2 linked regions of the Ensifer sp. PDNC004 genome follow. The protein of the gene in region 1 interacts with the protein of each later gene in a pairwise test. Links are inferred from orthologs where the notes say so. Each region holds a gene or a part of one and is shown in the gene's direction. Other genes may lie near its edges. The genes, in order: hflC and ftsH.

Region 1 (15,253 bases):
AGGGTAACTTTACGGTTCTGACCGCGCTGATAGCGGTGCCGTTGCTGAGCGCCGCGTCGATCGCCATCAACCTGGCGCGGATCAACCTCGAGGCCGCCAAGATGCAGACGGCGCTCGATGCCGCTGCCTTTTCGGCGGTCAAATCCTACGGCGAGGGTGAGACCGAGGCCAGTGCCAGGGATCTCGCCAACAACGTTTTCTTCGCGAATTTCGGCCAGGCGGAGGCCGTTGACCAGATCGGCGCGGAGAGCGGGGTGTCGGTGACGGCTGCGCCGGTACAGATCGCCTTCGGCGCCGCCGGCGTCGAGACCACGGCGACGGCGGCCTATGCGCTTAAATACAATCCGCTGTTCTTCGGGCTGCAGCCCTATACGATCGACCGGGAAAGCGTTGCCGCGCGCATGCCGGGGCGGGAGGCCTGCATCCTGGCGCTGCACCCGACGGCGAGCCGGGCCTTCGAGGTCAGCGGCGGCGCGAGCGTCGACACGTCCGGCTGCACGATCACGTCGAACTCGACCGATGCGCAGTCGATCTATCTCAGCGGCTCGGCAACGCTCAAGGCCGAGTGCCTCTATGCCGCCGGCAAGGTGTCGGCGACGCTCGCCAATCTTCAGCTTGCCTGCGGCAAGGCGGTCGAGGAGGTGGCGCCTATCCCCGACCCCTTCCGCTCGAAGAAGATGCCGACCACGGGAGGCTGGGTGAGCCTTGCCGGCTGCGGCCAGAATTTCGTCGGCGGCGGTGGCGGCAACGGCGACTGCAACGGCACCGGCAGGACACCGAACAACGCGCCCGACACCTACCGCGTCGAGCTGAAGCCTGGCACCTATGGCGATCTCGAAATCAAGGGCAAGGTTCTTCTGAGACCCGGCAACTACATCATCGACGGCGGAAGCCTGAAGTTCACCAGCCAGTCCGTGGTGACCGCCGAAGGGGTAACCTTCTTCCTCCTGAACGGCGCCCAGCTCGACATTCACGGCGGGGCGACTTTCCAGGTCAGCGCGCCGACGACCGGCGACTGGGCCGGCTTCTCGATCGTCGCCGGGCGCAACAACACGGCCAGCGCCACCATCAACGGCAACAGCGCCTCGTCGCTCGCCGGCATCATCTACATGCCGGCATCGCGAGAGATCCAGTATGCCGGCAACGGATCGACCGGCGGTGAATGCGTGCGCATTGTCGCCCAGGAAATCACCATGATCGGCAACAGCAGCTTCAAGCTGGATTGCAAGGCGGTGCTGGCCAACACCACGATCAACAATCCCGGTGCGATCCGGCTGGTGCGGTGAGCGCCGGCATGGCCGTTGCTGGAGGCCCGCTCTCGCTGAGCGCGTTGTCCGAGCACCGGAGCGGGCGTGTGTAACATTCCGTAAAAAGAACCCGGCTGCGGGACAGCCGGGTGTTCTCCGTCGCGACAGGCTCCGGCTTTAGAAGCGGATCGACAGGCCGAGGATCGGGCCCTGCTGCACGATGTCGTAGATGAAGCCGCCGTGGTCGTAGTCGACGCCCAGGGCACGGTAGCCGGCAATTGCCGAGATCGTATCGTTGAGCGGTAGCCAAGTCCGAGCGCCACGTCCCAGTCGATGTCGGCGCCACCGCCCCCGACTAGGGCCGGTCAGGTAGATTTCCGGCGTGAAGAAGTAGTTGCCGCGCACGCCCACCATGCCGTCGACCCTCGTCACGGCTAACCCCGTCGAGCGGCCCGCCGCGGAACGATATCGTCGTGTCGACCGACCAGATCTTGGCGCCGCCGACGATGTCGAGATGCGATTGCTGGTCCTCGAACACCGTGTAGCCGACGCCGATGAGGGCGGCGAAGGTTTCCGACTGTACGTCCACCGTGTCGGTAAAGATGCCGCGCACCTTACCGTCGCCCGACTGCTTGGTGTAGGCGATGTCGGTGAGCCGAAGCGGTCCTTGCGCGCCTCGGCAGTGGCCGAGGCCGCGAAGTCGAGATGGCTCAGATGTCGCTGAAGCTGGAATCGATGTGAACGGTCGGGAGGCCGAGCTGCGCAGTGTCGCCGGAAAGTCCTGCCATCCAGAAGTGGGGGGCGATGGTGAATTGCCAGCCGCTTTCGGTTTCTTCCACCGGCGCCGCAGGGGCCATCAATGTCGTGATGTCGGCAGCATTGGCCGAAAGGAGCGGCGCCAGGCTCAGGCAGGCCGCAAGGCCCAGTCGCGCAGAGATACTCATAAAACGCCTCCCGCTTGTGCCACTCCCGCAAGTACGCTGCGAGGGTTCCGTGCGAAAACGGCGTGCTTTCAAAGCTATACGCGACGACGGCAGACGCTGCCATGACCGCCCTTGCCATCTTTATGTAAGCGATATCGAAATCAACGGAAATCGGTTGCTGGCGGTCGGCTCGGCGGGCGAAACCGTTTCAGCTGTTGCGCCACACTGTGGCGCTCACCGCTCGGTCAAAGCGGCATGGTCCGGGCCCGTCGCCGGGCTATCGCGCGTCGGGCGCGGGGGGTAATCGATTTCAGCCATTCGAGCACATAGACGCGCAGTGCCGAGGAGAGGTTGCTGTCGGGCGTACGTTGGTCGTCGATCTCGGCGATCAGCTGGGCAAGCGGCATCGCCCGCTTTGCGGCAATCGTCTTCAGTTCCTGCCAGAAGGCGTCTTCGAGGGAGAAGCTGGTGCGGTGGCCGTGGAGCGTCGCGGAATGCTTACGGATCATCGCCCGGCCTTAGAGATTGATTCAAGGGATTGGCATATCGAGTCCGGACATCGCCGCAAGTCCTTGCTCCGGAATCGCTTTTGCAGGCTCAGTCCTTGCCGGCGTCGCCTTCGTCTGCGGCAGGGCGCTCGATGCGGCCCTGGTCAAGGCGGGTTTCCGCCTTGTCGTTCAGCGCCTTCGTCAGGGATTTTTCGGCCTTGGTACGGCCGAAGGAGATGCGGTTCTGCTCGGCCTGCTTTTCCTTTTCCGTGCGCTCGCGGCGCTTGCGGAACTGGCGCAGATTGATGACGTCGCCGGTCATGAGCCGCGGCTCCTCGGATCAGTTCTTCTTGCGGAAGGAATCGAGCGAAACGACGGAGCCTCCGCCGTTCTTCGGCTCGGTGGGCTTGTCGTCCTTGGCCGAGGTCTCGGCATTTTCTTCCGGAACGGGGTAGGCGGTGATCTCCGCCGATTCCTGTTCTTCCTCCTCGCCGGCCGCCACGTCGAACTCCAGTTCGAAATTGACCGACGGGTCGTAGAAGCCGCGGATGGCGTTGAACGGGATGACCAGACGTTCCGGCGTGTCGGAGAAGGAGAGGCCGATCTCGAAGCCGACGTCCGTGACCTTCAGCTCCCAGAACTGATGCTGGACGACGATGGTCATCTGTTCGGGATACTTTGCTTTCAGGTGCTGCGAGATGCGCACGCCCGGCGCGCCGGTCAGAAAGGTGATGAAGAAGTGATGCTCTCCCGGCAAATGACCGGTCGTGGCAACTTCCGTCAGGACCTTGCGGATGACGCTACGCAGTGCGTCCTGTGCCAGAATGTCGTAGCGGATGTGGTCCTGGCCCATGAGCGTCCCGTCTTTCCTCGAACTCAATCTACTGTCTGCTGCCGGCCCGCAGTCTGCTACAGGCACTGACGTCAAGCCGTCGGCTTTTTCATTGCCCATCTGAAGCAGACGAGTCAATTATTCAAGCATCTATAGACCATTTCGAAGCGGGGGAGAAGGTGAAGGCTTCTGTTGCCAGGTGCCTTCGGACCCCGCCTTACGGTGCTACCCGGAAGGACTTGATTTGAAGTGTCGCACCGCGATTAAGCAGCGAGACGTGCTTCAGCATAGTTGTCGTTTGCAACTATAAGTTTAGCCCGATAACGGTGGTACAATGCCGAGCAAAAAGTCGATCTTTACGCCCTTGTCGATCCTATTTCGCCCCCATCAAAAGCCGATCGGTCGTGATCGGTTTTTGGTGGAGGCGCCGGGTACCGCCCCCGGGTCCAATGGGTTTATTTCATCGCCCGTTTATTGCCATAGCCGCCCGAAGACGGCAGAGTTCATATAGGTCTTTCCGGGCCCCAAGAAAAGGGGGATGTGTCGGATATATGACTTTCTCCCGGACTGGCTCGCGGCAAACTGCCTTGACTTGACCGGCATCCGTGAAAAACTCCCGCTGCTGCCACGCGGCCGGCATTCTCCGGCTGCAATTTCGAAAAGCAAAGCAAGCTGGAGGCCTCATGACGGACTACCTCGCAGATGTGCAGAAATACGACAGCGGCGCCGACGAAGCGATCGTCAACAAGATCGTGCGCCACCTTGGCATTGCGCTTCGCAACCGGGATTCGTCGCTCGTTTCGGCCTCGGATCCGAAGGAGCTCGAGCGGGTCAGGGAGAAATGGTGCGAAAAGAAGCTCGGCATCAGCGGCGCCGATGCGGACAGTGCGATCGACGCCACCGTCAAGGCGATGTCGGCGGACCGGTCGAAATCGCGCGTCACCTTCTATTATCTGGTGGCCAAGAACCTCGGCAAGCTGCAGACCTTGTAGCGCCTCGCCGAATTATCCGGGATAATCGTCCTGTGGTCATTGGTTCGCCGCCGGCTTCGTCCTAAATTTAGGGAAAATACGAATCGGCGGCGCCAGACCATGCAGCAATATCTCGACCTTCTCGACCATGTGATGACCAACGGATCCGACCGGGGCGACCGGACCGGAACGGGCACGCGCTCGGTCTTCGGCCACCAGATGCGCTTCGACCTTTCCGAAGGCTTCCCGGTGCTGACGACCAAGAAGCTGCACCTGCGCTCGATCATCCATGAACTGCTGTGGTTCCTGAAGGGCGATACCAATATCCGCTACCTCAAGGAAAACGGCGTGACCATCTGGGATGAATGGGCCGACGAGAACGGCGACCTCGGCCCGGTCTACGGCTACCAGTGGCGCTCCTGGCCGGCGCCGGACGGACGCCACATCGACCAGATTGCCGGCCTTGTCGAAAGCCTGAAGACCAACCCGAATTCGCGCCGCCACATCGTCTCGGCCTGGAACCCGGCACTGGTCGACGAGATGGCGCTGCCGCCCTGCCATTGCCTGTTCCAGTTTTACGTCTCCGACGGCAAACTCTCCTGCCAGCTCTACCAGCGCTCGGCCGACATCTTTCTCGGCGTGCCTTTCAATATCGCCTCCTATGCGCTTTTGACGATGATGGTGGCGCAGGTGACGGGCCTGAAGCCGGGCGATTTCGTGCACACGCTCGGCGACGCACACATTTACCACAACCATTTCGAACAGGCCCGGCTGCAGCTCACCCGCACGCCGAAGGCGCTGCCGCGGATGGAAATCAATCCAGGCGTGAAAGATCTCTTTTCCTTCCGTTTCGAAGACTTTACGCTCGTCGGCTACGAAGCCGATTCATCGATCAAGGCGCCGATCGCCGTCTGACATATCCTGATGCTGCGGGTGGCCGGTCCGCATTTCTGAATTCTTCTCGATGCCGATGCCGCGCCACCCTTCGGGCGGGGCAGGTGCTTCCGTCGCCCACAAGCGCAGGGGCCGGCAATCCGAAGCTGAGGGGCGGCCGGGGAGGGCTGTCGTCCAAGGGAGGTATCGATGCTCACACTCGTCCATGCGCCGCTGTCGCGATCCTCGCGCATCGTCTGGCTGCTTGAGGAGCTGGGCGCGGAATACGAGATCCGCTACGTCTCGATCCGCCGCTGGGACGGATCCGGCGCGCCCGACGACAACAACCCGCATCCGCACAAGCAGGTGCCGGCGCTCATTCATAATGGCGCGGTGATCTGGGAGTCGGCCGCGGTCGTGCAATATCTCACCGACCTTCATCCCAACAGCAGCCTCGGCCGGCCGCCCGGACACAAGGAGCGCGGCGCCTATCTCTCCTGGCTTGCCTATTATGCGGGCGTGATCGAGCCGACGGCGCTCGCCCATATCTCCGGTGCGACCATCAACAACCCGGCGCAGGCGCGGCTCTATAGCGAAATGTGCGCCCATGTGATCGACGTGCTCACCCGCCAGACCTATCTCCTCGGCGAAACGATGAGCGCGGCCGACCTGCTTCTAGCAAGCGCGCTGCAGTGGATGCGCAAGTTACTGCCGGAAAGCACGGTCGTCGATCGCTACATCCGCGTCGTGACGGACCGGGCCGCCCATGACCGGGCCAGAGAAATCGACAGCAAACCGAACGGGTTCCATGACTGAAACGAAGACCACTCATCCGAAGATATCGATCGTCGTCGCCGTTGCAGCCAACGGCGTCATCGGCCGCGATGGCGATCTGCCCTGGCGGCTTTCGACCGACCTCAAGCGCTTCAAGGCGCTGACGATCGGCAAGCCCGTGATCATGGGGCGCAAGACCTGGGCCTCGCTCGGGCGCCCGCTTCCGGGCCGCGCCAACATCGTCATCACCCGCAACGCGGATTTTGTGGCGGAAGGCGCAAGCGCCGTGCCGTCGCTCGATGCGGCGATCGCGCTTGCGGGCCGAGAGGCGCAGGCTGCGGGCGTGGACGAGATCTGCGTGATCGGTGGCGGCGAGATCTACCGCCAGTCGATCGCGCGTGCCGATATCTTGCATGTGACCGAGGTGCAGGCGACCGTGGATGGCGATACGCGCTTCCCGGATATCGATCCCGGCATTTTCGAGAAGGTCTTCGAAGAGGACCTGCCGCAGGGTGAAAAGGACAGCCACGCCATGCATTTCGTCACGTTTAAGCGGCGTGCGACAGCCTGACGCGGCGGATCGTCAACTATTTTGAACCATTTACGGTGAACTCGGGTCTATCGCGTTGAAAGCGGTGCGGGTGATACCTATAACGGTTTCACATCATGAACGAACGTGCGGTGGCGCGGCCGTTCATCGTGGGAAGTATTCAAAAGAGAGGTTTTGATGCCCTGGAGCAATCAGAATGGCGGCGGCGGTGGCCCATGGGGCGGCGGCGGCGGTGGCGGCAATCAGGGAGGTCCCTGGGGTCAGGGGCCAAACCGGCCGCGTGGCGGCAAGGGCGGCCCGCCGGATCTGGAAGAGATCATTCGCCGTGGCCAGGACCAGCTTAAGAACGTCGTTCCCGGCGGCTTCAATGGTGGCGTCTTTGCCATTATCGGCCTGCTGATCGTCGGTTTTGTCCTGATCAATTCGATCTACACGGTGCAGCCGGACGAGCGCGGCGTCGAGATGCGCTTCGGCAAGCCGAAGGACGAGATCTCGATGCCTGGCCTGCATTATCATTTCTGGCCATTCGAGACCGTCGAATTCGTCAAGATCACCGAGCAGCAGCAGAACATCGGCGGGCGCTCCAGCGGTCAGTCGAATTCCGGCCTGATGCTGACCGGCGACCAGAACATCGTCAACGTCCAGTTCTCGGTGCTTTATTCGGTCACCGATCCGAAGGCTTACCTCTTCAACGTCGAGAACCCGTCCGACACGCTGCAGCAGGTCGCCGAAAGCGCGATGCGCGAAGTCGTCGGCCGCCGTCCGGCGCAGGACATCTTCCGTGACAACCGTCAGGCGATCGCCGCGGACGTGAAGAGCACGATCCAGGCAACGATGGACACCTACGGTACCGGCGTTTCCGTCAACACGGTCGCGATCGAGGACGCCGCACCGCCGCGCGAAGTGGCCGATGCGTTCGACGAAGTGCAGCGCGCCGAGCAGGACGAAGACCGCTTCGTCGAAGAAGCCAACCAGTATGCCAACCAGGTGCTCGGCAAGGCACGCGGTCAGGGTGCGCAGATCCGCGAAGAAGCGGCCGCCTACAAGGACCGTGTCGTCAAGGAAGCACAGGGTGAGGCGCAGCGCTTCATCTCCGTCTACGACGAGTACTCCAAGGCGCCTGACGTAACCCGCAAGCGTCTCTATCTCGAAACCATGCAGGGCGTTCTCGGCAAGTCGAAGAAGGTCATCATCGACGAGAAGAACGGGCAGGGCGTTCTGCCATATCTGCCGCTGAATGAAATCGGTCGTCCGACGACGTCGGGTGCCGCAGCAGTTTCGGGAGCAGGCCAGTGATCAACAATCGTACCTCAGTTATCCTGATCCTGCTCGCCGTCGTCTTCGTCGGCATCTATTCCTCGGTCTTCGTCGTCAACGAGCGCCAGCAGGCGATCGTTGTGCGCTTCGGTCAGATCAAGGATGTCAAGAGCCAGCCGGGCCTCTACTTCAAGCTGCCCTTCGCCTTCATGGATGCCGACCGCGTCCAGTACGTCGAAGACCAGGCGCTGCGCTTCGACCTCGACAACATCCGTGTCCAGGTCTCGGGCGGCAAGTTCTATGAAGTCGATGCCTTCGTCGTCTACAAGATCTCCGATCCACGCCGCTTCCGCGAGACGGTATCGGGCGATCGGGACTCGGCGGAATCGCGCCTGCGCACCCGTCTCGACGCATCGCTGCGTCGCGTCTACGGTCTGCGTGGCTTCGAGGCTGCCCTTTCGGACGAGCGTGCGTCGATGATGCGCGAAGTGCGCGCCGACCTCAAAACCGACGCCGAGTCGCTCGGCCTCAACATCGAGGACGTCCGTATCCGTCGTACCGACCTGACGCAGGAGGTCTCGCAACAGACCTACGACCGCATGAAGGCCGAGCGTCTGGCGGAAGCGGAACTGATCCGCGCCCGCGGTAACGAAGAAGGCCAGCGCCGCCGCGCGATTGCCGACCGTCAGGTCGTCGAAATCGTCGCCGAGGCCCAGCGTGATTCGGAAATCCTGCGCGGTGAAGGCGAAGCCGAACGCACAAGGACCTTTGCCGACGCCTTTGCGCGCGATCCGAAGTTCTTCGAGTTCTATCGCTCCATGACCGCTTACACGCAGTCGATCGGTAGCCCGGACACGACGCTGGTGCTTTCGCCGCATTCGGAATTCTTCCGTTACTTCAATAACTCGGAAGGCACCCCGCCGGCCGCGGCACCTCAAGCAGCGACCGGAAACTAGGCGGGCGATGTCAGACTTTCTGACAGGATTCGCTTTCTTCCTGATCATCGAGGGGCTGGTGTACGCACTGGCCCCTTTGGTTTTGGTGGAAATGGCGAAGCGTTTGCCGTATGTCCCCGAACATCAGCTTCGACTGGCGGGGCTCGTTTGCGTGGCTGCCGGGGTCGGACTTGTATGGTTGCTTCGAGGATAATGCGAAATGCCACATAAACTGCTGATCCGGCTGGTCGATGCCGAATACGCCATCACCCGCCTCAATATCGGCTCCAGCATGCCGGAATGGCTGCCGGGGCCGGGCTTCTGGACCGTGTCGAGCTCGCGCGAGGAGATGACGCTGGTCTGCCGGGCCGCCCGCGTGCCGTCCAGCGTCCAGAGTTCGCTCGGCTGGCGCTGCTTCCGCGTCGAGCAGCATTTTGCCTTTGACGTGCCCGGCGTGCTCGCCTCGGTGCTCCGGCCGCTTTCGGATGCCGGTGTCGGTGTCTTTGCCAATTCGACCTTCAGCACCGACTACATCTTCGTTGCCGGCTCCGATCTCGACAAGGCGGTGCAGGCGCTGAAAGACCACGGCCACGAGCTTACCACCTGATCAGCCACGCCCGGCCTCGACGTAACGGCTTGGCCGGGAACGCCCGTCCTTTCGCACCCTTCTGCGCAAGGATCAGGAAATCGTGTTTGGACCCTTCCGAATTCCGCCTTATCTTCAGAGGAAGGTCGGACGTCGCAGCCTTGCGGCTTGCGTTTGTCAAATCCGCCGCATAAGCCCGGCCGGCGGTTTCGGTCGAGGCGGAATTATGCGAAGAATCAAAGTGCTATGGTGTGCCGGTGTCGCCGCACACAGCCAGAGGAGCTGAAGCGAATTGTCCACGCGATCAAAATCCCGAGTACACTCGCTTGGCGCGTCCCTGGGCGTTCTGGCGCTCGCAGGCGCGCTCGCCTTTAGCAGCACCGCACTCGCCCAGAACGCGGCGATCCGTCCGCCGAGCAATGGCCCGGCCTCCGTTGCCGATCTCGCTGCCGGACTGCTGGATGCCGTCGTCAACATCGCGACTTCGCAGAAGGTCAAGAACGACGACGACGCACCGGCGCCGCAGGTGCCGGAGGGCTCGCCCTACCAGCGCTATTTCGACGAATTCTTTAAAGGTCAGGGCAATCAGAGCGGTAACCGCCAGCGCACGGTCGAATCGCTGGGCTCCGGCTTCGTCATCGATCCCTCCGGCTACATCGTCACCAACAACCACGTGATCGAGGGCGCCGACGACATCGAGATCAACTTCGCCAATGGCAGCAAGCTGAAGGCGAAGCTCGTCGGCAAGGACACCCAAACCGATCTCGCGCTGCTGAAGGTCGAGCCGAAGGCGCCGCTGAAGGCCGTGCCTTTCGGGGATTCGCGCAAGATGCGCATCGGCGACTGGGTGATGGCGATCGGCAACCCGTTCGGCCTTGGCGGTTCCGTTTCGGTCGGCATCATCTCGGCGCGCGGCCGCAACATCAACGCCGGTCCCTATGACAATTTCATCCAGACGGACGCAGCGATCAACCGCGGCAATTCCGGCGGACCGCTGTTCAACATGGCCGGCGAAGTGATCGGCATCAACACGGCGATCATCTCGCCGACGGGCGGTTCGATCGGCATCGGCTTCTCCGTGCCGACCGAACTTGCCGCCAATGTGGTGCTGCAGCTCAAGGACTTCGGCGAGACGCGGCGCGGCTGGCTCGGCGTGCGGGTCCAGCCGGTGAACGACGATATCGCCGAGAGCCTGAAGATGGACGCGCCGCGCGGCGCGCTCGTCTCCGGCATCATCGAGGGCGGGCCGATTACGCACGGCGAGATCAAGGCCGGCGACGTCATCGTCAAATTCGATGGCCATGATGTCGGCGAGGTGCGCGACCTGAAACGCGTGGTCGCCGAAAGCCCCGTCGGCAAGGCGGTCGATGTGGTGGTGATCCGCGACGGCAAGGAACAGACAGTCAAGGTGACGCTCGGACGCCTCGAGGATGGCGCGCTTGCAAGTGCTGACGCGGCAAACGGCGACGAGGGGGCGAAGCCCGACAAGCCGGAGGCTGCACCGCTTCCAGCGACCGATGTCGTGCTCGGCATGAAGCTTGCGACACTCAACGAAGAGGCGCGCAAGAAATACGGCATTGCCGAAGACATCGACGGCGTCGTGATCACCGAGGTGACACCGAATTCGGTTGCGGCAGAGCGGCGCGTGGAGCCGGGCGACGTCATCGTCGAGGTCGGTCAGGAGGCGATGGAGACGCCCGCCGACGTGGTCGATCGGGTCGAGGAGCTGAAATCCAGCGGCCGCCGCCACGCGCAACTGTTGCTCTCCAACAAGACTGGCGAACTGCGCTTCGTCAGTGTCAGGGTGGAATAGGCGTGTCGCGCCTTCCCTGATCCTGCGGCATCGGATCGATGCCGCAGCACCGCTTCGGTCGAGGCCGATTGTCTGAGTCTTTTCAGTGGTATCGCCTCTGGGGCTGAGAGGCTGAATCCACGTCCTCAGGTTTTGATTCAAGGCTGCGCTCCGCTCGACGGGCCGCAGTGCGCTTGTAATGGGTATCAGGCTCAGCCCCTCATTTTGCTGCCGGGACCTTCTCCCCGCTTGCGGGAAGAAGGGACGTTGCCGCACCCGCTCGAAGACCTGCGCCATCCCCTTACAACACTCCTTGGGCGATCCCGTGACTTCTCAGACCGTGCCGCAGCAGAGCGTTCGCGGTGGCGCACCTTTCCTCTCCCGTCGGCGGGGAGAGGGCTAGGCTGAAGGGGCATTCCCGAAGCGGTGAGGTGCCTTTCCTTCAGCAGTCGTTGCTCGCTTGCGTGGGGTGCGGGCCCGACTTGCCTGCCGGCTGGAAGGTCATCAGCCTGAGAGCTTCGAACAGAATTTCGATGATCATATGCATTGCCGCACCTCCTTTCCTGCAAGCATTTCACTCCACTTGCCGGCATCCCTCAAACGAGTTTACAGTCGTCTTCAGATAACTTGAGGTTATGCATGAAGCGTGGACGACTGCCCCTGACGGCGTTGCGGAGTTTCGAGGCGGCCGGGCGGCTGGAGAGTTTTACACTGGCTGCCGCCGAGCTCTTCGTTTCGCAGGCGGCGATCAGCCGCCAAGTGCGGGAACTCGAGGAACTGGTTGGCCGGCCGCTGTTTGAGCGGCACCACCGCAGTGTACGCCTGACGGCCGACGGCCGCACGCTGCTTGCCACGCTGACGTCGGCCTTTGACATGGTCAGCGAAGGCCTTGACGCGCTTTCCGGACGAGGGCTGTCGCAGACGCTGAGGGTCAGCGCCGAGCCGTCCTTTGCCGGCTGCTGGCTCGTGCCGCACCTTCAGGAGTTCCAGCGGCAGCACCCGGACATCGATCTGGTGATCGATGCCGATCCGCGACTTGCCGAGTTTCGCAGCGGCGAGGCCGACATCGCCATCCGCCACAGCCTGGCCTCGGAACGCTGGCCGCGGGTCGAGGCGCGACCGCTCGCGCGCGTGCAGATGATCCCGGTGATCGCGCCGGCACTTGCCACGGCCGGCCGGCCGCTCGACCGGCCAGAGGACCTTTTGCAGCATGCGCTTCTGCACGAGGACAACCGTGCGCTCTGGGAGCAATGGTTCGCAGCCGCGGGCGTGGCTCCGGTCAAGCTGGAGCGTGGCGCCATCTTTGCCGATGGCGCGATGGTGCTGCAGGCGACCGTCAGGGGCAGCGGCGTCGGCCTGATCGACCGTGACCACGCGCTCGATGATCTCGCGGCCGGAAGGCTGATCCAGCCGTTCAACGTCACCGTGCCCTACGGCGCATTCTTTCTGGTGACGCGACGCTTCGAGGCGTTGTCGCAGGCGGCGCGGGCTTTTGTCGACTGGGTCGAGCGAAGCTATCCGGGGGCGGGGCGGCAGCCACGGTAAGCGCCGGCGTCTGCCACTGGCGTCTCTCCCTCGGCTTGCGGGGAGACATGGCCGGCAGGGCAGTGAGGGGCACGCTCGAAAGCGGCGGCTTACGTCCCAGCCTTTGAACGGTGCGCGCGCCATTCCTCGGCGCTGATGGCGTAAAGCACATGCCGGACCAGCGCCGGCTGGTCGGTTGGAACGCGGGGGTGATCGAAGTCGCGGCTTGGGTCGCGGTGCATGCCGATCCGTTGCATCACGGCGGTCGAGCGGGTGTTGGCGGGAACCGCGAAGGAGACGACCTCGCTCAAGCCCCTGTCCTCGAAGCCATAGCGCAGCAGCGCGCTGGCCGCTTCGGTGACATAGCTCTTGCCCCAAAAGAGCGTTGCCAGCCGCCAGCCGATCTCGACCGTTCCCTTGGGCAGGTGCGGCTCCAGATCGGTGAGCGCGAGGCCGCAGAAGCCGATCGGTCGGTCGTCGGCCTTGAGCGCCACGGCGAAGAAACCGAAGCCGGTTTCGGCGATACCGCGGCCGACGCGCGCAAAGAGCGCATCTGCCTCTTCGCGGCTGCGGCGGAAGGGAAAGAACTCCATCACCTTGGGATCGCTGTTGATCGTGAAGAAGAGAGCGCGGTCGCTCTCCTTCCACGTGCGAATGCGAAGCCGCTCGGTCTCGGAAATGATCATCCGGCGAAATCCGTCTTGCGATAGCCCTGCAGGTAGAGAAGGGCGGTCAGGTCGCCGTGGTCGATGCGTACCTTCGCCTGCTCGGCGACCACGGGCTTGGCGTGCAGCGCCACGCCGGTGCCGGCAAGCTGGATCATGCCGAGATCGTTGGCGCCGTCGCCGACGGCAAGCGCATCGTCGGTGGAGATTCCGAGGCGGTCTGCGATCTCGACCAGCGAGTCGACCTTGGCCTGCTTGCCGAGGATGGGATCGGCGACTTCGCCGGTGAGGATCCCGTCTTCGGCGATCAGCGTATTGGCGCGGTTCTCGTCAAAGCCGAGCATCTCGGCGATCGGGCCGGTGAAAACGGTGAAGCCGCCGGAAACGAGCGCTGTGTAATGGCCCTTGCTCTTCATCGTCGCGATCAGTTGTTTTCCGCCCGGGGTCAGCGTGATGCGCCTGGCGATGACCTCGTCGACGACGCCGAGCGGCAGGCCCTTCAGCAGGGCGACGCGTTCGATCAGGGCCGGCTCGAAGGCTATCTCGCCGTTCATGGCGCGGGCGGTGATCGCTGCCACCTTGTCTTTCAGGCCGACTTCTGCGGCGAGTTCGTCGATGCATTCCTGGCCGATCATGGTCGAATCCATGTCGGCGATGAGCAGCTTCTTGCGGCGGCTCTCGGCCTCCTGCACGGCGACATCGACCGGCGCATCGCCGATCACGGCGCGCAGCAGGGCTTCGGCCGCATCCGGATCGGTGCCGTCGGTCAGCGCGATATCACAGGCGATGCCATCGGCGAGCCAATAGAGGCCGGATGCCTTGACGGCGTCAGCGGCGGCTTCCGCCAGTGCTGGCGTCAGAACAGGATTTGACGGATTGGCGATAAGCGTGGCAACGAGAGCCATGGACAACAACCTTGATACCGAGAGCGACGCGATCCTGATAACCGGGCCGACCGCCAGCGGCAAGTCTGCGCTTGCCGTCGAACTGGCGCGGCGACACGGCGGTGTGGTCGTCAATGCCGACAGCATGCAGGTCTATGACACGCTGCGGCTTTTGACGGCGCGGCCGGACGAGGCCGACATGGGTGGCATCGAGCACTGTCTTTACGGCCATGTGCCGGCAGCGTCGGCCTATTCCACCGGCGCCTGGGCGCGCGAGGCGCAGGCTCTGGTCGCGCGGCTGAAGGGCGAGGGGCGCTTGCCGGTCTTCGTTGGCGGCACGGGGCTTTATTTCAAGGCGCTGACCGGGGGGCTCTCGGATATGCCGGAAATCCCGGCAGCAATCCGGGAAAGGCTTCGCGAGCGGCTGAAGGCGGAAGGGCCGGAGGCGCTTTATCGCGACCTTCAAGCCAGGGATCCGGAAACGGCGGCGACGCTGAAGCCCGGCGACGGCCAGCGGATCGTGCGGGCGCTCGAAGTGGTGGAGGCGACCGGCAAGCCGATCCGTTTCTTCCAGCAGCAGACCGGGCCTGTCATCGTCGATCCGGACCGGGCCAAGAAATATGTGGTGCTGCCGGAGCGAAAGCTCCTGCACGATCGCATCAACCGGCGCTTTCAGTTGATGCTTGCCGGCGGCGCAATCGACGAGGTCAAGGCCCTGCTTTCCCTCCAGCTGCCGCCGGAAATGCCTGTTACGAAGGCGATCGGCGTCAGCCAGATCGCAGCCCTTCTGAAGGGCGAACTCGACGAGGCCGAGGTGATCGAGATGGGCGCTGCGGCCACGCGGCAATATGCCAAGCGGCAGATGACCTGGTTCCGCAACCAGCTCGACGACAGCTGGCAGCGGATCGCCAGCGCCGACGAGGTGCTTTGACGAGTGCTGCTGGTGCCGATC
Region 2 (15,175 bases), 3.3 Mb from region 1 along the record:
CGGAAGCCGAAGCGTTGCCCGAGAAGGTGCCGACGCCCGCTGCGAAGCCGAAGGTCGAAAAGCCCGCCCAAAGCGCCAAGACGCCCGATCGCAAGAACGAGGCGACGCCGAAAGAGCAGAAGAAGCAGGCTTCCACCGAGGAAAGCAAGTTCAACGCCGACGAGATTGCAGCGCTGCTCAACCGGCAGGATCCGTCTGCCGGCGGCGCGAAGCGTTCGACGCAGGAGGCCGCGCTCGGTGGCAAGAAGACGATCGGGGTTGGCCTCAGCGCCAACGAGATCGACGGCGTCAAGGGCCAGATCCAGGGCAACTGGTCGCTGACCCCGGGCCTGACCGGCGTCGAGGAGGTCCGCGTCACCGTCCGCGTGCAGCTCGACCCCGCGGGCAACATCGTCGGAACGCCTGAAGTGACCGCCACCGGCGGCCCGGAAGGCACCCGTCGTGCGGTCGAGAGCAGCACCCTGCGCGCGATCCGCCGTTCGGCCCCGCTACAGAACCTGCCGCCTGAAAAATATGAGGGCGAAAAAGGATGGAATACCCTCGTGCTGAATTTCGACCCCTCGGAATTCGCACTTTAGAGCTGCCGGGATTGGAACCCATGCCGGATAGCAAACCACCCCTGCAAACCCTTCGTACGAAGCTGAAAGGCTTGTCTCTATGATCAAGGTCTCTCTTATCCGCGCCATGATGGTGGCCGCGGGCATGTTAGTCGCCGTCGTGGCGGCGGTGACGCCGGCGAACGCTGAAGTCGAAATCAACATCAACAAGGGCAACGTCGAACCGCTGCCGATTGCTGTTACCGACTTCCTCCAGGGCGAACTCGGCCAGAAGATCTCCGACGTGGTCGCAGCCGACCTGAAGCGTTCGGGTCTGTTCGCGCCGATCAACAAGGGCGCCTTCATCGAGAAGATCAGCAATCCGGATGCGACGCCGCGTTTCGAAGACTGGAAGGTCATCAACGCCCAGGCGCTCGTCACCGGTCGCGTGACGCAGGAAGGCGACGGCAGGCTGAAGGCCGAGTTCCGCCTGTGGGATACCTTCGGTAACAAGCAGATGACCGGCCAGCAGTTCTTCACCCAGCCGGAAAACTGGCGCCGCGTGGCCCACATCATCGCCGACGCGATCTATCAGAGCGTTACCGGTGAAAAGGGATATTTCGACACCCGCATCGTCTATGTCGCCGAAAGCGGCCCGAAGACGGCCCGCAAGCGTCAGCTCGCCATCATGGACCAGGACGGCTTCAACGCCCGTGCGCTCACCAATTCCAACGACATCGTTCTGACGCCGCGCTTCTCGCCGAACCGCCAGGAAGTCACCTACATGTCGTTCGAAAACCAGCAGCCGCGCGTCTACCTGCTGCAGCTGGAGACCGGACAGCGCGAGGTGGTCGGCAACTTCCCCGGCATGACCTTCTCGCCGCGCTTCTCGCCGGACGGCCAGCGGGTCATCATGAGCTTGCAGCAGGACGGCAACGCCAACATCTACACCATGGACCTGCGCTCGCGCACCACGACGCGCCTTACCAACACCGCGGCGATCGACACCGCACCGTCCTATTCGCCCGATGGCAGCCAGATCGCCTTTGAAAGCGACCGCGGTGGCCGCCAGCAGATCTACGTCATGGGCGCCGACGGCTCCGGCCAGCGCCGCATCTCCTTCGGCGACGGCTCCTATTCGACGCCGGTCTGGTCTCCGCGCGGCGACCTCATCGCCTTCACCAAGCAGTCGGGCGGCAAGTTCTCGATCGGCGTGATGAAGACCGACGGTTCGGGCGAACGTATCCTGACCACCGGCTTCCACAACGAAGGCCCGACCTGGGCGCCGAACGGCCGCGTCCTGATGTTCTTCCGCCAGGGCGCCGGCTCCGGCGGACCGCAGCTCTATTCGATCGATCTGTCGGGTTACAACGAGCAGTTGATCCAGACGCAGGGCTTCGCATCCGACCCGGCCTGGTCGCCGCTGCTCGAGTAGTTCACGACGGCTTTGGGTCACTCGATCCAAAGCCGTTGACGTGATCGCCTCTCGTCTGCTTGGGGGCGGGAGGCCCGCGGAAAGCCGCGTCCTTATTTCCTGATCCCGCTGCAGGCTGATCCGATTTGCGGCGGGAAAATGTGGCAATGATGCCGCTTTCTCGCCGCAAAGTGCTGGTCTAGCAGGGCCCGAGCCGAAATTATCGATTTGTTAACCATAACTGTTGAATAGCGATTAACCGCTTCCGGTTACAGTCTGGCAACCGTGAATTCAGACACTTCTCAAGGAGACCGGCGTATGAGCCGAATTGACACCCCGGCCGCAGGCCGCATGCAGACCATCGCTCGCAACCCGGTCATGATCGCCCTGGTCATGACGCTTGCCCTGGCTGGCTGTGCATCGAAGAAGAACCTGCCGGGCAGTGCTGGCGAACTCGGCCTCGGTGGCGCCGGTTCGGCAACGCCGGGTTCGCAGCAGGACTTCACCGTCAATGTCGGCGACCGCATCTTCTTTGACACCGACTCCACCTCGATCCGCGCCGACGCGCAGCAGACGCTCGCTCGTCAGGCCCAGTGGCTCGCCAAGTACCCGAACTACGCGATCACCATCGAAGGCCATGCCGACGAACGCGGCACGCGCGAATACAACCTGGCGCTCGGCGCCCGCCGTGCGGCTTCCACCCGCGACTACCTGATCAGCCAGGGCGTTCCGTCGAACCGCATGAAGACGATCTCCTACGGCAAGGAAAAGCCGGTCGCCGTTTGCGACGACATTTCCTGCTGGTCGCAGAACCGCCGCGCCGTTACCGTTCTCGGTGGCGCTGGCATGTAATGATGCCGCGGCCGCGCGCATCGCGTGGCCCGGAATCACGACGTGATCCGAGGAGGCGTTGCGTGTTCCGCAGATCACAGATCGCTAAATTAAAAGGGCGGCCCTCGGCCGCCCTTTGCTTTTTTACCACACTTTGGCCGAACTCCGTTGCTTTTTCAGGGCAATTGGAAAACTGTGCGGCAATCACCCAGATGACTCGGCGAGATGTATTGCAGGCCCCTGGTCAAGGGTGGGACAACCGGTATTCGAACAGGACAAATGAAATGAAGAAATTTGTCGTGGCGGGCCTGATCGGTCTTGCGACCCTTGCGGGTCTCGGCCAGACGGCGAACGCCATGCCTCTTTCAGGGCTGCTGGCCCGAACGGCTGAGACCAACAGCGGCGTGCAGAACCTGCCCGTCGTGAAGGTGCAGTCGGCCGAAACCGCACGGATTGGCCAGCTCGAAGAACAGATCCGCTCGCTCAACGGGCGTATCGAGGAAATGAGCTTCCAGCTCTTGCAGATGCAGGAGCAGATCCGGAAGTTCCAGGAGGACAACGAGTTCCGCTTCCAGGATCTGGAAAGCGGCAAGGCCTCCCCCAAGAAGAGCGGCGCTCTGCAGACGCCGAAAACCAGCGATCAGGCGTCCGTCACCCCGGGGGTGACGGATAGCCAGACCATGGCGCCGGCAGCCGGCGGCAACGACATGGCGTCTTCCGGCGTTTCGCCCGGAGCAGGCCAGGGCGGCAATGGCGCGGCCCCGCCGTCGACACTCGGGCAGATCGTCTTCGACGAGAACGGCAATCCGGTCGCAGCGACGACCGATGGGCGGCCAGGCGCAAACGCCACGCTTCCCGGCGTCGATTCCGGCGCACCGGCCGATGGCGGCCTGAACAGCAATCCCGGTAGCCAGCAGACCGCGTCTCTCGACAATCCCGGCGACCTCTACCAGTCGGCCTACGGTCACGTCCTCTCCGGCGACTACAGCACCGCCGAACAGGAATTCGGCGATTACCTGGCCGCCTTTCCGAAGGGCGATAAGGCAGCCGATGCCAGCTTCTGGCTGGGCGAAGCCCAATATTCGCAGGGCAAATACAGCGACGCCGCAAAAACCTTCCTGAATGCGCATCAGGCCCACGGCAAATCGCCGAAGGCGCCCGAAATGCTTCTGAAGCTCGGCATGTCGCTTGGCGCGCTCGACAACAAGGAAACCGCTTGCGCGACGCTGGGCGAGGTCAACAAGCGCTATCCCAAGGCCTCGCCTGCGGTGAAGGCGAAGGTGACGAGCGAGCAGAGCCGCTTTGGCTGCTGAGGCTCCCGCGCCGACAGCCGTTGTCGAAACGGCAAAACGATTTCTTGCCTCCTTTCTTCGCCCAACGCGCATCCTCGTCGCCGTCTCCGGCGGGAGCGATTCCAAGGGCTTGCTTCTCGCCTTGAACGAGGCGATCGAGGCAGCCGAACCCAAAAGATTTTCCCTGGCCGCATGTACGGTCGACCACGCGCTGCGGCCGGAATCGGCCGAGGAAGCGCGCGGTGTTGCCGCGTTCTGCGCAAGCATCGACGTCCCGCACCTCATCCTGCGTTGGGATGGCGCGAAGCCGCCGACCGGCATTCAGGCGGCAGCGCGCGAGGCGCGCTACCGGTTGCTGGCGGATGCCGCCGATCGGTTTGAGGCCGGTTGCATCGTCACCGGCCACACCAGCGACGACCAGCGCGAAACGATCCTGATGCGGATGCAAAGGACGCAAGGGCCGGGTGCTTCCGGCATGGCGAGCGCCATGCTTTACGACCGCCGGGTCTGGGTGCTGCGGCCGTTCCTTAGTCTTGATAGGGCGTCGATCCGCGCCTTTCTTCAGACGCGCGACTTGAGCTGGTTCGATGACCCGAGCAACGCTAATCCGACTTTCGAGCGGGTCCGCGTCCGGACTGAACTGGCGCAATCGCCGCGAGTGGAGGAGGGGGCATGGGATGCTGGAGCCAGGGCCTGGTCGTCGGCGAGGGCTGCCGGCTTCCTCACCCGCCAGGTGCGCGTGCATGCGGGCCTGGTTGTGGAGATCCCGCTTGCTCTCGCCAACCGCCGCGACAACGTCGATTGGCAGCGGGCGCTGCTCGCGCTGGTGGCCGTCGTCGGCGGCCGCGCGCATATCCCCGCAGCCGACACGGTGAAGCGGGTAGCGGCGTTTCTGCAAGAGGCAACGCCCGGCAGGATGACGGCCGGACGATGCGTGTTCGACCTGCGCGCAGGCGGACTTTACCTCTATCGCGAGGCGCGCGGCCTGGCGACCTTGACGCTTGCGGGCGGTAAGACCGGAACATGGGACGGCCGTTTTCATGTGCACAACGGCGCAAGTACGCCCATCTCCGTCGCGGCAGAAGGCAGGGGCGGGCCACAACAGCAGAGACTTATTGCCGCAGGTCTGCCACCGGGCGTTGCCGGCCGTGCATCGCTTTCGGCACCGAAGGTCCTGTATGGGAACCGCGAAAGTGTCGCATCCGTCACAATCGAGCCGCGGATCGGGCTCTACGACACCTTTTTGCCGGGTTTCGACCGGATCATGGCTGACCGGATCGCCGGATTGTTCGGACGAGAGCCTTATCCTCCGCCGCCGGTTCACGATCTGTTGACAGAAATGGAACGGTAGCCGGCGGTTTGCCTTGGCAATACGTCACCAGAACCCTATGTTAGGGAGCAAGACAGCGGCTCGCGAAATGCGCGGGTCGTGACAGGTTCCGGGGAGTTCGATGAACCCTAATTTTCGTAATCTTGCCCTTTGGGCAATCATAGCGCTTCTGCTGATCGCGCTGTTCAGCATGTTCCAACAGCCGACGGAGCGCACCGGCTCGCGCGAGATTCCGTTCTCGCAGTTCCTGAAAGACGTGGATGCGAGCCGCGTCAAGGAAGTCGTGATCACCGGCTCTAAAGTGATCGGCAGCTATTCCGAAAGCGGCGCAACCTTCCAGACCTACGCGCCTTCAGTCGATACGGCGCTCACCGAGCGCCTTGAAGCCAAGGACGTGACGGTCACGGTTCGCCCGGAAACCGACGGTTCGTCCGGGTTCCTCAGCTATATCGGTACCCTGCTTCCGATGCTTCTGATCCTTGGCGTCTGGCTGTTCTTCATGCGCCAGATGCAGGGCGGTTCGCGCGGCGCCATGGGCTTTGGCAAGTCCAAGGCCAAGCTTCTGACCGAAGCGCATGGCCGCGTCACCTTTGACGACGTCGCCGGCGTCGACGAAGCCAAGCAAGACCTGGAAGAAATCGTCGAATTCCTGCGCGACCCGCAGAAGTTCCAGCGCCTCGGTGGTCGCATTCCGCGCGGCGTGCTGCTCGTCGGTCCTCCGGGTACCGGTAAGACGCTGCTTGCCCGCTCGGTTGCCGGCGAAGCCAACGTGCCGTTCTTCACGATCTCCGGTTCGGACTTCGTTGAAATGTTCGTCGGCGTCGGCGCCAGCCGTGTGCGCGACATGTTCGAGCAGGCCAAGAAGAATGCACCCTGCATCATCTTCATCGACGAAATCGACGCCGTCGGTCGCCATCGCGGCGCCGGTCTCGGCGGCGGCAATGACGAGCGCGAACAGACGCTCAACCAGCTGCTGGTCGAGATGGACGGCTTCGAAGCCAATGAAGGCATCATCCTGATCGCTGCGACCAACCGTCCCGACGTTCTCGACCCGGCGCTGCTGCGTCCGGGCCGCTTCGACCGCCAGGTCGTCGTGCCGAACCCGGATATCAACGGCCGCGAACGCATCCTCAAGGTGCATGTGCGCAACGTGCCGCTGGCGCCGAATGTCGACCTCAAGGTGCTCGCACGTGGTACGCCCGGCTTCTCCGGTGCCGACCTCATGAACCTCGTCAACGAGGCTGCCCTGATGGCCGCCCGTCGCAACAAGCGTCTTGTCACCATGCTCGAGTTCGAGGATGCCAAGGACAAGATCATGATGGGCGCGGAGCGTCGTTCGTCGGCGATGACCGAGGCCGAGAAGAAGCTGACCGCCTATCACGAAGCCGGTCACGCGATCCTCGCGCTCAACGTTCCCTCGGCCGATCCGCTGCACAAGGCGACGATCATCCCGCGCGGTCGCGCACTCGGCATGGTCATGCAGTTGCCGGAAGGCGACCGCTACTCGATGAGCTACAAGTGGATGGTCTCGCGTCTTGCCATCATGATGGGTGGACGCGTTGCCGAAGAACTGACCTTCGGCAAGGAGAACATCACCTCGGGCGCATCGTCGGATATCGAGCAGGCCACCAAGCTTGCCCGTGCGATGGTGACGCAATGGGGCTTCTCCGACCAGCTCGGGCAGGTTTCCTACGGCGAGAACCAGCAGGAAGTCTTCCTCGGCCACTCCGTTGCCCAGCAGAAGAACGTGTCGGAGGCGACCGCCCAGAAGATCGACAACGAAATCCGTCGTCTGATCGATGAGGCCTACGAGACCGCCCGCAAGATCCTGACGGAAAAGAACCACGAGTTCGTCGCGCTTGCCGAAGGCCTGCTCGAATACGAAACGCTGACCGGCGAAGAAATCAAGGCGCTGATCCGCGGAGAGAAGCCGGCACGCGATCTCGGCGACGACACGCCGCCGCATCGTGGCTCGGCCGTTCCCTCGGCCGGCGCCAAGAAGGAAGGCTCGGCGGGCAACAAGGGCGAAGAGTCCGAAGGCGGGTTCGAGCCGCAGCCGCAATAACCGACGCCTGTCGGCCATGTATTGGAGCCGCCGTTCCTTGAGTGGAGCGGCGGTTTTTCGTTGGGGATTTTGTACCTGGCATTTGGTAACGGGATGTAATGATTTCTGATGCTAGGCTCGCTGCCGTTTGCTGCGCTTTTGTGTCAAAGAAGACTCATGTGTTGCGATCGCATGGCCATGGGTGGGCATGACGATCCGAGGCGTACGGCAACCGCCGATATGAAATGAGGTCCGGTCAATGAAACCCAGTCGCGCACCCCGCAGACAGGCGAAGCTGGCAAAGCCAGCGCTGACCCGGCAGAACGATGGAGCTCTTATGAAGCGCAAGTATTTCGGCACCGACGGTATTCGCGGCCAATCCAACATGTTTCCGATGACTCCGGATCTGGCGATGCGGGTCGGCATCGCCGTCGGTACGATCTTTCGCAATGGCGCCCATCGCCACCGGGTGGTGATCGGCAAGGACACGCGTCTTTCCGGCTACATGCTCGAAAACGCGATGGTGGCGGGCTTCACCGCCGCCGGCCTCGACGTCTTCCTGCTCGGGCCGATCCCGACGCCGGGCGTGGCCATGCTCACCCGTTCCTTGCGCGCCGATATCGGCGTGATGATCTCGGCGTCCCACAATCCCTTCCAGGACAACGGCATCAAGCTGTTCGGCCCTGACGGCTACAAACTCTCCGACGATATCGAACAGAAGATCGAGGCGTTGCTCGATCAGGACCTCTCTGGACAGCTGGCAAAGTCCGAAGACATCGGCCGGGCGAAGCGCGTCGATGGCGACATCTATCGTTACCTGGAACACGCAAAGCGCACGCTGCCACGCGACGTCACCCTTCAAGGTCTGAGGATCGCCATCGATTGCGCCAATGGCGCGGCCTACAAGGTGGCTCCGACCGCCCTTTGGGAACTGGGAGCCGAGGTCGTCAGCATCGGCACCGAGCCGAACGGTCTCAACATCAACCTCGACTGCGGCTCGACGCATCCGGCTGCTCTTTCCAAGAAGGTCCATGAAGTGCGCGCCGATATCGGCATTGCGCTCGACGGCGACGCCGACCGCGTGCTGATCGTCGACGAGAACGGCACCGTCATCGATGGTGACCAGCTGATGGCCGTCATTGCCGACAGCTGGGCCGAGGACGGCGTGCTGCGCGGTGGCGCGGTTGCGGCCACGGTCATGTCGAACCTCGGTCTTGAACGTTACCTCAAGGGGCGCGGCATCGACCTGCGCCGCACCAAGGTCGGCGACCGCTATGTGGTCGAACAGATGCGTCAGGACGGACTGAACGTCGGTGGCGAACAGTCGGGCCACATCGTGCTCTCGGATTTCGGCACGACGGGCGATGGCCTTGTTGCGGCCTTGCAGATCCTTGCGGTGATCAAGCGCCAGGGCAAGACCGTGAGCGAGGTCTGCCATCGCTTCGAGCCGGTGCCGCAGGTGCTGAAGAACGTGCGTGTTTCCGCCGGCAAGCCGCTTGAAGACGCGACCGTGCGCCAGGCGATTGCGGACGCGGAGGCGGAGCTTGCGAAATCTGGTCGTCTATTGATCCGCCCGTCCGGCACCGAGCCGCTGATCCGCGTGATGGCGGAAGGCGACGATCGCGGCCAAGTCGAGCGCATCGTCGACGAACTGGTCAACGTCATCGGCAGCGTGCGCAACGCCGCTTAAGCGTCAGACCTCGGCTTCCCTCCAGGGCCGGTGCGTTGCACCGGCCTCTTTTTTGTGCGGATGGTGCGTCAGCCATGCGCCGCGTCGGAGACTTTTCCCCGTGCGGGCGCCCACTTGCCGAGCAGTGCTTCCAGCCATGCGCACTCTTAGCGCTTTGTCTTGCCAAATTATTTAGGTGTGCCTTACGGATGCTCGGTTGCCGACAGTAACGTCGCGTGACAACTACAAGAATAGATCCGATGTTTAACAAACTCGGTAAACGATTGTAGTTAATCGGAACTTAACCTTTGCTCCTCATTATCCATAACCAACAACGGGATTTGGGCACCGGTTTCATGGTGAGCCAAGCAACGAAATATATTGGAGTGGGCCATGAAGAGAATTTTGAGTGGCGTTGTTGCTATATTGCTCAGCGGCACGGCAGCTTACGCTGCAGATGTCTATCAACCGCCAATGGAGCCGGTGCCGGAACAGCCGGTCGAGGTCATCCAGACCAGCGGCTGGTACCTGCGCGGTGACGTCGGCTACGCCTGGAACGACCTGCGCGGTGCGAACTACTACCAGGGAGGCCCCGGCGGCTCCATCACCAATTTCGAAACGGCCGATATCGATGATTCCTGGGTCGCCGGCGTCGGCGTCGGTTACCAGTTCAACAACTACCTGCGTGCCGACGTTACCGCCGATTACTGGGGCAGCGCCGACTTCGCCGGCTCGACACTCGGCAACTGCGGCAGCGTGGTCGGTCCGTGCCGGTCGCGCGACGTCACCTCGGTTTCTGCCTGGAGCCTGATGGCCAACGCCTATGTCGACATCGGCACCTACGGCGCCTTCACGCCTTACGTCGGTGCCGGTATCGGTGCCACCCACGTCAAGTGGGACAAACTGCGCAACACCAGCTGCAGCATCGCCGATCCCAGCCAATGCGACCCGACGACGGGTCATGACGGCGAGAGCAAGTGGCGCTTCACCTATGCACTGATGGCCGGTACGGCCATCGACCTCACCTGCAACCTCAAGGCCGACGTCGGCTATCGCTTCCGCCAGGTCGACGATGGCGACATGTTCGGCTACGCCAATGGTGGCGGCCCGGGCTTCGACAAGGGCTTCTACATCCATGAGGCACGCGCCGGTCTGCGCTACTCGTTCGGCAGTGTCTGCGAAGTTCCCTACGAGCCGGAGCCGATCGTCTACAAGTGATCGACCAGACCAGATGATACAAAAGGCCACCTTTGGGTGGCCTTTTTCGTTGCCGCCAATCTTTGCTGGTTTCCTAACGGGCATGGTTAACCGGGGGTTAACCAGTCGCTGCCAATAGTTAACGCTGAACGAAGCGGTGACGGCAGTGCGCCATCCCGCACCGATAGCAGTGGTGAGAGGGCATGGGCATGGATTGGCGAAACGGGTTCTGCGGGGCCGCTTTTGGTGCCGGCCTGCTGCTTTCCGGTGCGGCATTCGCCGCCGATGAGGAGCTCCTGAATGCGCCGGAGATCACCATCGAAAAAGAAGCCGCTGGCGCTAGCGCGATCTACCTGCGCGGCGATATCGGTTATGCGCCCTGGCGTAGCGAGGGCGATCCCTATTCCCGAACCTTCGATGCAGGCGCGTCGACATACGACAGCACCACTTTCGACAACGCCCGTTTCGACAAGCCGTTCTCCGGGGCGCTTGGCGTCGGCTACCAGTTTACCGACACGTTCCGTGCCGACCTGACGGCGGAGTATTTCGAGGGCCGGTTCAACGGTTCGTCATCGTCGACCGCCCCGTGCGCGGGGCAGGGGGCGGGTACGTCCTGTGCATTTTCAACCGGGGCTGATTATTCCGCTCTTGGCCTGATGGCGAATGCCTATGTCGATTTCGGCACGCTCGCGGGCTTCACCCCCTATGTCGGCGCCGGTCTCGGCGCAACGCGTCTCAATTGGGATACGGCAGTCGAACGGGCGACCTGCGTTGCCGGTGGCGGCGCCTGCGCCGGAGCGGCCGGCTCCACCTCCTACGCGGGGCGCGATAGCTGGCGGTTTACTTACGCCCTGATGGCCGGCGTTTCCTACGATCTCAGTGATCAGCTGAAGCTCGATGTCGGCTACCGCTACTCCCATATCGCCGATGGCGAGATGTTCGGCTTTGGCACTGAGGCGCTTGCCGGCGCGCGGGGCGACAAGGGCTTTGACGATGGTCTTTCGCGTCACGAAATCCGGGCGGGCCTGCGCTTCTCGTTCTAAAACCATCGGCCACGGAAAGATCGGGCAGGTTTGCCGCGTTCTGTCCTCAGGTGATTCAGCCTGTTGCCCACATGAAGGCAGCGTCCGGCAACAATCGCTCTGCGGTGGTCGCCTGCCTTTTCATATGTTGCTCGCGACGCCATAAATTTGTCGATTGCGACAAAGCGCTTGACTTCCGGTCCCGCCCTCAATATCGACGACGGCGGGACACCCTTCCCCAACGAAGGGCTATCTATCTGGAAGGATAGCACATGGCAAAGCCTGCACAGCCGGACCTCCGTCCGAACAATACCCATTTCTCTTCTGGCCCTTGCTCGAAGCGCCCCGGTTGGACGCTCGACGCTCTCTCTGATGCTCCGCTCGGTCGTTCGCACCGCGCCAAGATCGGCAAGACGAAGCTGAAGCAGGCCATCGATCTTACCCGTGACATTCTTGAAGTGCCGGCTGATTACCGCATCGGTATCGTGCCCGCTTCCGATACCGGCGCCGTCGAAATGGCGCTCTGGTCGCTGCTCGGTCCGCGCGGCGTCGACATGGTCGCCTGGGAAAGCTTTGGCGCCGGCTGGGTGACCGACGTGGTCAAGCAGCTGAAGCTCGCCGACGTTCGCAAGTTCGAAGCCGCCTACGGCGAACTTCCCGATCTTTCCAAGGTCGATTTCGACCGCGACGTGGTCTTCACCTGGAACGGTACGACCTCGGGTGTGCGTGTGCCTAACGGCGACTTCATCCCGGCAGACCGCAAGGGCCTGACGATCTGCGACGCGACCTCGGCCGCTTTCGCGCAGAACCTCGATTTCGCCAAGCTCGACGTCGTTACCTTCTCCTGGCAGAAGGTTCTTGGCGGCGAGGGCGCCCATGGCGTCATCATCCTGTCGCCGCGCGCCGTCGAACGCCTGCTGACCTACGTGCCGGCCTGGCCTCTGCCGAAGATCTTCCGCATGACCTCGGGCGGCAAGCTCATCGAAGGGATCTTCACCGGCGAAACCATCAACACGCCATCGATGCTCTGCGTCGAAGATTACATCGATGCGCTCGTCTGGGCGCAGCAGGTCGGCGGGCTCAAGGGCCTGATGGCGCGTGCCGACGCCAATGCGCAGGCGATTTTCGACTTTGTTGCCGCCAATGACTGGATCGCCAACCTCGCGGTCAGGGACGAGACCCGCTCCAACACCTCGGTCTGCTTGAAGATCGTCGACAAGGACGTGCTCGCGCTCGACGCCGACGGACAGGCAGCCTTTGCCAAGGGCGTGGTTGCGCTTCTCGAAAAGGAAGGCGTCGCCTTCGACATCGGCCACTACCGCGATGCACCGTCCGGCCTTCGCATCTGGGCCGGCGCCACAATCGAGGCGGCTGACATGAAGGCGCTGATGCCGTGGCTGACCTGGGCTTTCGAGACCCAGAAGGCAACGCTGGCACAGGCCGCGGCCTGATCGGACAAGGGTGAGGACAATGAACTTCGCCCGCATCTCACACTGATTTGAGTGATCCGCTTCGCTCCCGATGGGAGCGAAGCCTGGCTAACTGCATTTCCATTCAGACCTGATCTTTAAGGAGGCCTTCCATGGCACCTCGCGTTCTCGTATCCGACGAACTGTCGGAAACCGCCGTCCAGATTTTTCGCGATCGCGGCGTCGAAGTCGATTTCCAGCCGAAGCTCGGCAAGGACAAGGACAAGCTTGCCGAAATCATCGGTAACTACGATGGCCTCGCCATCCGCTCGGCCACCAAGGCGACCGAAAAGCTGATCGCAGCTGCGACCAATCTCAAGGTCATCGGACGCGCCGGCATCGGCGTCGACAATGTCGACATTCCGGCTGCTTCGCGCCGCGGTATTATCGTGATGAACACGCCCTTCGGCAATTCGATCACGACCGCCGAACATGCGATTGCGCTGCTCTTTGCCGTTGCCCGCCAGCTTCCGGCCGCCGATACCTCGACGCAGGCCGGCAAGTGGGAAAAGTCCCGCTTCATGGGTGTCGAAATCACCGGCAAGACGCTGGGCGTCATCGGCGCCGGCAATATCGGCTCGATCGTCTGCTCGCGCGCCATCGGCCTGAAGATGCACGTTCTCGCCTACGACCCGTTCCTCTCCAAGGAGCGCGCCGAGGAAATGGGCGTCACCAAGGTCGAGCTCGATGAACTGCTCGCCCAGGCCGACTTCATCACCCTGCACGTGCCTCTGACCGACAAGACCCGCAACATCCTGAGCGCCGAAGCGCTTGCCAAGGCGAAGCCGGGTGTGCGCATAGTCAACTGCGCTCGCGGCGGTCTCGTCGACGAGAAGGCGCTTGCCGAAGCGATCAAGTCGGGCCATGTCGCCGGTGCCGGCTTCGACGTCTTCGAGGTCGAGCCCGCGACCGAAAGCCCGCTCTTCGGCCTGCCGAACGTCGTCTGCACGCCGCACCTCGGCGCTTCGACCACGGAAGCCCAGGAGAACGTCGCGCTGCAGGTGGCTGAGCAGATGTCGGACTACCTGGTCAAGGGTGCCGTCTCCAACGCCATCAACATGCCGTCGATCACCGCTGAGGAAGCGCCGATCCTGAAGCCGTTCATCCGGCTTGCCGACGTTCTCGGCGCCTTCGTCGGCCAGGTGACGGAAAGCGCGATCAAGGAAATCGAGATCCTTTATGACGGCTCGACCGCTGGCATGAACACCAAGGCGCTGACGAGTGCCGTGCTTGCCGGTCTGATCCGGCCGCAGGTCGCCGACGTCAACATGGTTTCGGCGCCGGTCATGATCAAGGAGAAGGGCATCATCCTGTCCGAGGTCAAGCGCGACAAGACCGGTGTCTTCGACGGCTACATCAAGCTGACGGTGAAGACCGCGAACCAGACGCGTTCGGTTGCCGGCACGGTGTTCTCGGACGGCAAGCCGCGCTTCATCCAGATCAAGGGCATCAACCTCGATGCGGATGTCGGCAGCCACATGGTCTACATCACCAACACCGACGTCCCCGGCATGATCGGTTTCATCGGCATGACGCTCGGTGATGCCGGCGTCAACATCGCGAACTTCCAGCTCGGCCGCGAGAAGGAAGCCGGCGACGCGATCGCGCTGCTCTACGTCGATGGTGCGGTTTCTGACGATGTGCTTGACAAGCTGCGTGCCAATCCGGCAATTCGCCAGGCAAAGCCGCTGGTCTTCAACATCGATTGACGCCAGCCCAGCAAGTGGCAGCACCGTCTGTCACTTTGCCGACCCACTCACGGGACATATCGAGGACGCACCGGCCGACCGCCGGTGCGTTTTCCTGTTTCGAACGCATGTGACGAGAAATGACCGAAATGACATTCCGCTGGCGCGAGGCAAGCCTGCCCGACCTCGCCTCCGTATCGGAGATCCAGCTCGTGGTTCACCAGGCCTTTCCCGAGGATGACGCCGTTCTCGCCGACCGCATCGCGCTCAGCCCTGCCGGTTGCTTCATGCTGGATGCGAAAGGTCTGTCACGCGGTTATGTGCTGAGCCACCCATGGCTTCGCGGTGCGCCGCCGTCGCTGAACAGCATGCTTGGCGAAATCCCTGAGGCTGCCGACACGTGGTACATCCATGATCTCGCGCTCTTGCCGGAAATGCGGGGCTCCGGGGCAGGGGGCGGCGTGTTGCCGATGCTTGCGGATGTCGCACGCACGGAAGGGTTCCGGTCGATGTCGCTCGTATCCGTCAACGGATCCCGTGGCTTCTGGGAAAGACAGGGCTTTGAGGTCCGCATGGACGAACGGCTGGCGCAGAAGCTCTCAAGTTATGGTGACGACGCGCTCTATATGGAGCGGCACCTTGTCTAAAATGAAAATGGCGCCGATCGGCGCCATTTTCATTTT

Evidence for each region.
Region 2: the proteins of hflC (region 1) and ftsH interact in binary tests that used the Escherichia coli proteins (3 or more experiments, as listed by UniProt). The link is inferred for Ensifer sp. PDNC004 from one-to-one orthologs.

The regions. Positions count from the first base shown.
Region 1 is NZ_CP070353.1:237,684-252,936, forward strand. What follows is about bases 6,912-9,910. They hold hflC (protease modulator HflC), read left to right. Parts: upstream 6,912-7,950; coding sequence 7,951-8,871; downstream 8,872-9,910. Other genes in these bases: hflK (FtsH protease activity modulator HflK), read left to right, coding at 6,912-7,954; JVX98_RS09045 (DUF2065 domain-containing protein), read left to right, coding at 8,879-9,064; JVX98_RS09050 (ACT domain-containing protein), read left to right, coding at 9,071-9,457; JVX98_RS09055 (DegQ family serine endoprotease), read left to right, coding at 9,774-9,910. In the rest of the region: JVX98_RS08985 (TadE/TadG family type IV pilus assembly protein), read left to right, coding at 1-1,286; JVX98_RS08995 (ribbon-helix-helix domain-containing protein), read right to left, coding at 2,416-2,679; JVX98_RS09000 (DUF4169 family protein), read right to left, coding at 2,768-2,980; JVX98_RS09005 (SspB family protein), read right to left, coding at 2,999-3,511; JVX98_RS09015 (DUF2853 family protein), read left to right, coding at 4,174-4,482; JVX98_RS09020 (thymidylate synthase), read left to right, coding at 4,582-5,376; JVX98_RS09025 (glutathione S-transferase), read left to right, coding at 5,545-6,150; JVX98_RS09030 (dihydrofolate reductase), read left to right, coding at 6,143-6,679; more of hflK, read left to right, coding at 6,836-6,911; more of JVX98_RS09055, read left to right, coding at 9,911-11,249; JVX98_RS09060 (LysR substrate-binding domain-containing protein), read left to right, coding at 11,868-12,773; JVX98_RS09065 (GNAT family N-acetyltransferase), read right to left, coding at 12,863-13,438; phosphoserine phosphatase SerB, read right to left, coding at 13,435-14,322; tRNA (adenosine(37)-N6)-dimethylallyltransferase MiaA, read left to right, coding at 14,321-15,232; JVX98_RS09080 (VOC family protein), read right to left, coding at 15,252-15,253.
Region 2 is NZ_CP070353.1:3,587,118-3,602,292, forward strand. The notes cover bases 5,076-7,996. They hold ftsH (ATP-dependent zinc metalloprotease FtsH), read left to right. Parts: upstream 5,076-5,524; coding sequence 5,525-7,468; downstream 7,469-7,996. Other genes in these bases: tilS (tRNA lysidine(34) synthetase TilS), read left to right, coding at 5,076-5,424; glmM (phosphoglucosamine mutase), read left to right, coding at 7,785-7,996. In the rest of the region: JVX98_RS25525 (hypothetical protein), read left to right, coding at 1-578; Tol-Pal system beta propeller repeat protein TolB, read left to right, coding at 685-1,971; peptidoglycan-associated lipoprotein Pal, read left to right, coding at 2,269-2,802; tol-pal system protein YbgF, read left to right, coding at 3,066-4,094; more of tilS, read left to right, coding at 4,084-5,075; more of glmM, read left to right, coding at 7,997-9,137; JVX98_RS25560 (outer membrane protein), read left to right, coding at 9,510-10,334; JVX98_RS25565 (outer membrane protein), read left to right, coding at 10,523-11,356; JVX98_RS25570 (phosphoserine transaminase), read left to right, coding at 11,608-12,786; serA (phosphoglycerate dehydrogenase), read left to right, coding at 12,918-14,513; JVX98_RS25580 (N-acetyltransferase), read left to right, coding at 14,633-15,139. UniProt on the Escherichia coli protein: Acts as a processive, ATP-dependent zinc metallopeptidase for both cytoplasmic and membrane proteins. Plays a role in the quality control of integral membrane proteins.